2 regions of the Coprobacillus sp. AF33-1AC genome follow, and region 1 is predicted to be linked to the other one. Evidence: a T-box and tRNA genes for the amino acid it is inferred to sense, from the RefSeq annotation. Region 1 holds a T-box; the other holds one or more tRNA genes.
The links. The T-box of region 1 lies ahead of ileS (isoleucine--tRNA ligase). A T-box ahead of a tRNA ligase gene usually reads a tRNA of that ligase, here a tRNA-Ile.
Positions count from the first base shown of each region.

Region 1 (3,427 bases):
ACCATCCACGATATTGGTCACTACCTTCAAAGTATAAATCAACAGGATAATCAAATCCTCTTTCTTTCATACATCCAGTATGTGAAGATCCAGAATCAAACCATACATCCATAATATCTTTTTCCTTTTTAAAGATACCATTTGGTGAATGTTCATTTGTGTATCCTTCAGGTAATAAGAATTTTTCATCTTTTTCAAACCAAATATTTGAACCATGTTCTCTGAATAATTCAGAAATACGTTTAAATACAGCTTCATCCATAACTGGAGTTCCATCTTCACAATAGAAAATTGGAATTGGTACACCCCAAGTTCTTTGACGTGAAATACACCAGTCTCCACGATCTTTAATCATATTATAAATACGAATATGACCCCATTCATTTAACCATTGAACATGATCAATTTCATTTAATAATTTATCTCTAATTTTATCAACTGAACAGAACCATTGATCTGTTGCTCTAAAGATAATAGGTTTTTTAGTACGCCAATCATGTGGATAACTATGGGTAATGAATTCAAGTTTTAATAAAACACCTAATTCATCTAATTTCATCGTTACTGTTTTATTGGCATCATCAACATATTGTCCTGCAAGCCATTCACCGCAATCTTCCATCATACGTCCATGTTCATCAACATTACAGTAAATATCTAATCCATATTTTTGACCTACAATAAAGTCGTCCATACCAAATCCAGGAGCAGTATGAACACAACCAGTACCCGCATCAGCAGTAACATGTTCTCCTAAAATAACTAATGATTCACGATCATATAAAGGATGTTGACATGTGATCATTTCTAGGTCGCTACCTTTAAATCTTTGTAAGATTTCTTTTTCTTGTAAACCAAATTTTCCCCATAATGAATCCACTAATTCTTCTAATACAACTAATTTACCTTTTTCACTTTGAACAAGTGCATAAGTATAATTAGGATTTAAACAAATAGCAAGGTTAGCAGGAATTGTCCATGGTGTTGTTGTCCAAATAACAAAACTTGTATCTTGATCTAAAATACCTTTACCATCTTTTACTTGGAATTTAACAAAGATTGTTGGACTCTTTACATCATGATATTCTACTTCTGCTTCAGCAAGTGCTGATTCACTAGATGGTGACCAATATACTGGTTTTAATCCTTTATAGATTAATCCATCCATCGCCATTTTAGCAAAAACATCAATTTGATTTGCTTCAAATTCTGGTAATAAAGTCAAATAAGGATGTTTATAATCTGCAAATGTTCCCATACGGATACATTGTTCCATTTGTTTTTTAACTTGTTCATGTGCATAAACATCACATTTTTTTCTAAAGTCGGCTGTAGACATTTCTTTACGGTTAACCCCTAATTTTTGAATTGCATTTTCAATAGGTAAACCATGAGTATCCCAACCTGGAATATAAGGTGTATAAAAACCATTCATGTTTTTATAACGACAAATAACATCTTTAATTACTTTATTTAACATATGTCCCATATGCATATTTCCATTTGCATAAGGAGGACCATCATGAAAAATAAAACTTTCTTTTCCTTCGTTTTGTTGAATTACTTTGTTATACATGTCTGTTTCTTGCCAGCGTTCAACGTATTTAGGTTCTTTTTTAGGCAAGTTTCCACGCATTTCAAAGCTTGTTTTTGGCATTAATAATGTGTCTTTGTAATTCATTGTTTTCTCCCTTTCCAAAATAAAAAAACACATCATCCTAAGGACGATGTGATCGCGGTACCACCTTAATTCGTATTTTCATACGCACTCTATCTTAACGCGATTAACGGCGACTTCTACTTGATTCAAAGTGCTACTCCAGAGTGATTCATTATAACGCTCATTACTGATTTTCACCAACCATCAGTTCTCTACAAACTCCTGTTATAAACTATCTCCTTCATCGTATTTATCATTTTTTAGATCTTCATTTATTAAGTTATAAACTTCAGAATGATCAATTGACTCAAGGATATCTTTTGACATCTGTTCAACTGAAGCTCTAAATCGAATAGCTTGTGATTTAAAATCACTCATTTCATCAGATAATGATCGAACATATTCTAATGATTCGCTCAGTATCATATTAGCATTCTTTTTCGCTTTGTCAATAAGTTCACTCGCTTCTTTTAATGCTAAACGGGCAATTTCTTCATTGGTCTGTTCTTGAATATTGACACGATGTTGTAATAAAGAATTTTGTTCTTTTAAATGTTGATATTGTTCGTTAAGACTTGTTAACTGACTTTCAAGATCTTGTATTTGTTTTTGATTAGATTCTAATAAAGCATCTACAGTATTGATGTCATAACCTCTAAACTGCTTTTTAATATCACTCATCGTATCACTCCTTATTTATAAAAATATCCCTCTACTACGTAATTATTTGATCTCGTTTGTCTATGACAATCTACAAACTTGACTCTTCCATGCCCTTTAAAGGATATTATATCACTATTATTACACAAATAATTTATTTGTTCAACCGGTTTATGATTAACTTTTACATAACCTGCTCTTATATAATCTGCTGCTTTGGTCCTAGGAATTTTATAAAAGCTAGATATAATTTTATCTAATCTTAAAGATGAAACAATAAAAGATTTAACAAGATATTGATTTTGAATTTCTACAGGGTCAGTATAAACATGTAAATGGACATGACTATGTTTAATAGTTGTTAAATTAGCACTTAAATAGGGATATAGATTTTTTTCAATCGCAATATAAAATCCATCTTGTTGACTTGCTATATCGCCAAATAATTCTCTTTTAATACCAAGTGACATCACTGCTCCTAAGACATCTCGATGTGTTAATTTTTCAAATTTTTGTTGGTATTGAATTTGCAACACAATAATTTCAAAATCATCTTTTTCTATTTCATAGAAATCAGGAGCAATAATCATTCTTTGACTTTCATTATTTAAAAAGCCACCAAAAGCTAAAACTTGCAGTTCATCACTTTGACCGATAATACTTCTTACAATTGATTGATGATAAGGATCTAGAAAAGAGGTAAGAATAAGTCTTTGTTTATAAAGGGCTTGGTCTTTATATTCAAGTACTTTTTTAACAAAAACTTCTTCACCTTTAAAATGTTCTAACATGAAAAAGAGTATTAGCTAAGCTAATACACTATTCTTCAATTTCATCTTCATCTAAATCAATTGTTCCAGCAACCCCAATATTACGAGGTGTACATAAGAAAATTTTAGGTCCAATTCTTTGAATATCACCTTCGATTGCATAGATAACACCACTTAAGAAATCAACAACACGTTTTGCTTGATCTTTTTGTAAACGATGTAAATTCACAACGGCTGCTTTCTTTTGTTTTAAATAATTAGCAATTTCTTGAGTTTCCCCATATGCACGAGGTTCAAATAAAACTAAATGACTATCTTTATTAGCGTTTAAAGCTTT
Region 1 covers NZ_QRQB01000003.1:84,314-87,740, forward strand. Annotated here, with positions in the region: gene ileS (isoleucine--tRNA ligase) at 1-1,681, opposite strand, end outside; T-box leader at 1,718-1,914, opposite strand; gene DWZ53_RS02250 (DivIVA domain-containing protein) at 1,886-2,341, opposite strand; gene DWZ53_RS02255 (RNA-binding protein) at 2,353-3,111, opposite strand; gene DWZ53_RS02260 (cell division protein SepF) at 3,140-3,427, opposite strand, start outside.

Region 2 (3,427 bases), on a different contig from region 1:
AACATGACCTAGCATGAACATTCTTGAAGCATCTGCATAATAACCATTGACACCAGTTGTTGCATCAACATTAATAATGTCTCCATCTTTTAATACATAGTTACCAGGAATACCGTGGCAAACCTCATCATTTACTGAAGTACAAATACTTTTTGGATATCCTTGATAATTTAAATCAGCAGAATATCCACCATGACTTGAAGTATACGCTACTGCCATATCATCTATATCTTGAGTTGTCATACCAATTTTGATGTTTTTTTCAATATAATCTAATAAACCATTATTCACAACAGCAGCTTTCTTTATTGCTTCAACTTGTTTTTGATTTTTAATCATTTTATGAGTAGGTACTTTATAACCATGTTTTTTATAATATTTTAATTTTTTATCAAATTCTTCATGACATACATCGTAGACAAGCTGACTACCACACCAGCATTTCTTTTTCATATTTCAACCTTCTTTCGTTTCAAGTATACACTAGAATAATAGATATTTCACATCATATCATAATAAAATAATCAAGACATATATTAAAACAGGTGAATTTATGAAAAGAAAGTGTATCATGATTATTATTATAGTGTGTGTTTTAATGATTCCTTTTTATTTCTATCAAAAGGTATATAGTCAAAGTCATGCAACACCTTTAAAGTATCGATATGTTGTGATTGATCCTGGACATGGTGGTTTAGATAATGGAGCCATGGAATATGGATATAAGGAAGATGATATTAATTTATCCATATCGAAGCTATTAAAAAGTGAATTAGAATATTATGGAGCAACAGTCTATTTAACAAGAGACGGTGATTATGATATGACCAAAAGAAATCATCATTATTCAAAACAAGATGATATGTATTTGAGAGTGAAAGAGATTGACAAGCATCAAGCTCATTATTTATTAAGTATTCATCAAAATGCTGCCAATAACTCAAAGGCGTGGGGTTCACAAGTTTTTCATTACTATCGTAGTAAAAAAGGTAAAACACTAGCAAACAAAATAGATAGACATTTAAAAGAAGTAACGCATAGTCGCAAACCTATTAGTGGATGTGGTTTTAGAGTTTTACGAGCAACCCAAACAGTTGGGGTTTTGATTGAATGTGGATTTATGTCTAATTATAATGAGTGTGGTCAACTAAGAAATGAAAATTATCAAAGAAAACTGGTAGAACAAATCGTTAAGGGTTTGATAGAATATGATCAAGAGGCAACAAAAAAGGACAAAAAACAGAGTAAAAAAATACTTGAATAAAATGTAAAAAAAATAAAGAAAAGTGTTGACGAATAGAGATATATCATGTTAATATATATGGGCAGTCGATTGATGGGCCTGTAGCTCAGTTGGTTAGAGCGCACCCCTGATAAGGGTGAGGTCGATGGTTCAAATCCATTCAGGCCCACCATTAATTAATTGCTTAATATAGATGATATAAATTTTATGGGCCTGTAGCTCAGTTGGTTAGAGCGCACCCGTGATAAGGGTGAGGTCGATGGTTCAAATCCATTCAGGCCCACCATTAACATTTATAACTGGGGCCATAGCTCAGCTGGGAGAGCACCTGCCTTGCACGCAGGGGGTCAGCGGTTCGATCCCGCTTGGCTCCACCAATAGTAAATGAACCTGTTTATACAGGTTTTTTATTTTTATAAGAAAGAATGCAAAAATAAAAGCATATGATATAATAACTAAAAAGAAAGGAACAACTTTATGGAACAATTATTCATTTATATTTTATCCTTTTTTATTTATAGTTTTTGTGGATGGATTTGGGAATCAATTATGATTCACGCTATTTACATGAAAAAGTTTGTTAATAGAGGTTTTTTAAATGGACCGATGTTACCGATTTATGGCAGTGGAGCTTTAATTGTAGTGTTGTTTTTTAGAATGGAAGGGGTCCATTATCCAATATATAGTATCTTTTTATTGGGTGGATTGATTGCTTGTGTAGTAGAGTATTTGACTTCATGGGCCATGGAAAAGATGTTTCATGAACGCTGGTGGGATTATTCAAAGAAACTGTTTAATTTAAACGGAAGAGTATGTTTGGAAGGATTCGTGTGCTTTGGTTTATTTAGTGTAGCAGCAACGTGTCTTATTCAACCTTTTTTTGATAAAAAGTTAGCACTTATTCCTTATACTGTACAAATTGTACTGATTGTTATATTGGTAACGATTTTTGTTGTTGATCTTATTCGTTCGGTACATATTGCTACTCATCTTAAAAAGGAAATGGAAGAAATGGTTAAAGTGTTGGAAAGAGAACAAATGCGAATCCATCAAAAGTTTGCCGATTATGAAGTTGAGTTAGAACACTTAAAAAATATTAAGACTTTAAGAGGTTTGATTGATCAAATTAATATTGAATTAAAGAATAAACATTATCGTTATGGGTCAAGGCGTATTCTAAAAGCCTTTCCCTATTTAGTAAAAAAACGTATTCAAGAAACACATGAAAGAATACGTGAAAAGGAGTAATAAAGAATGGCTTATTCAAGAGGTAAGGGGAATTATGTTGTTAATACTTTAAATGGTATGGCTTATGGTTTCTTTTGTAGTTTAATCATTGGTACGATTTTAAAACAGTTAGGAACATTTTTAAATGTTTCAGAATTAACGAGTTGGGGTACGATAGCAAGTTATCTTATGGGTCCTGCGATTGGAGTTGGAATTGGTTATGTTATTGAAGCAAAGGGTTTGAATCTAATTGCGGCTATTATTGCAGGAGCAATAGGTGCAGGAACGTTTAGTAATGGAACGATTCAAAGTGGTAATCCAATTATTGCTTATGTTACAGTGATTGTGGCTATTGAGGTGGTAAGACTTATTCAAGGGAAAACGCCAATAGATATTTTATTGGTTCCGTTTTGTTCAATTCTTGTTGCAGGAATTGTATCTAAATATATAGGTCCTTATATTTCGCAAGTAATTGTATGGCTTGGAGGACTTATTAATGATGGAGTTGCCTTACAGCCTTTATTTATGTCTATTGTAGTTGGTGTTTTAATGGGGATGGCTTTAACTGCACCCATTTCTTCGGCGGCGATTGGTGTCATGCTTGGATTAAATGGTTTAGCAGCTGGGGCAGCTTTAGCGGGATGTTGTTGCCAAATGATTGGCTTTGCAATGATGAGTATTGATGATAATGATATTGGTGATGTTATTGCAATAGCGATAGGAACAAGTATGTTACAGTTTAAAAATATCATTAGACGACCTGTAATATGGTTACCACCAATTTTATCTTCAATTATTGTCGCTCCTATTTCTACGGTTTTATGTCATATCGTTTGTACACCGATTGGTTCAGGAATGGGAACAGCAGGGTTGGTTGGCTTAATTGAGGCGGCTTCTGTTATGGGTGGTAATCAAGTTTGGATTATCTTATTGATTGTTGATGTTTTATTACCGGCA
Region 2 covers NZ_QRQB01000020.1:3,667-7,093, forward strand. Annotated here, with positions in the region: gene map (type I methionyl aminopeptidase) at 1-453, opposite strand, end outside; gene DWZ53_RS07840 (N-acetylmuramoyl-L-alanine amidase) at 554-1,264, shown strand; tRNA gene DWZ53_RS07845 (tRNA-Ile) at 1,339-1,415, shown strand; tRNA gene DWZ53_RS07850 (tRNA-Ile) at 1,453-1,529, shown strand; tRNA gene DWZ53_RS07855 (tRNA-Ala) at 1,545-1,620, shown strand; gene DWZ53_RS07860 (putative ABC transporter permease) at 1,721-2,491, shown strand; gene DWZ53_RS07865 (PTS transporter subunit IIC) at 2,498-3,427, shown strand, end outside.
Region 2: it encodes a tRNA-Ile, which carries the amino acid that the T-box ahead of ileS (isoleucine--tRNA ligase) is inferred to sense. The anticodon was not compared.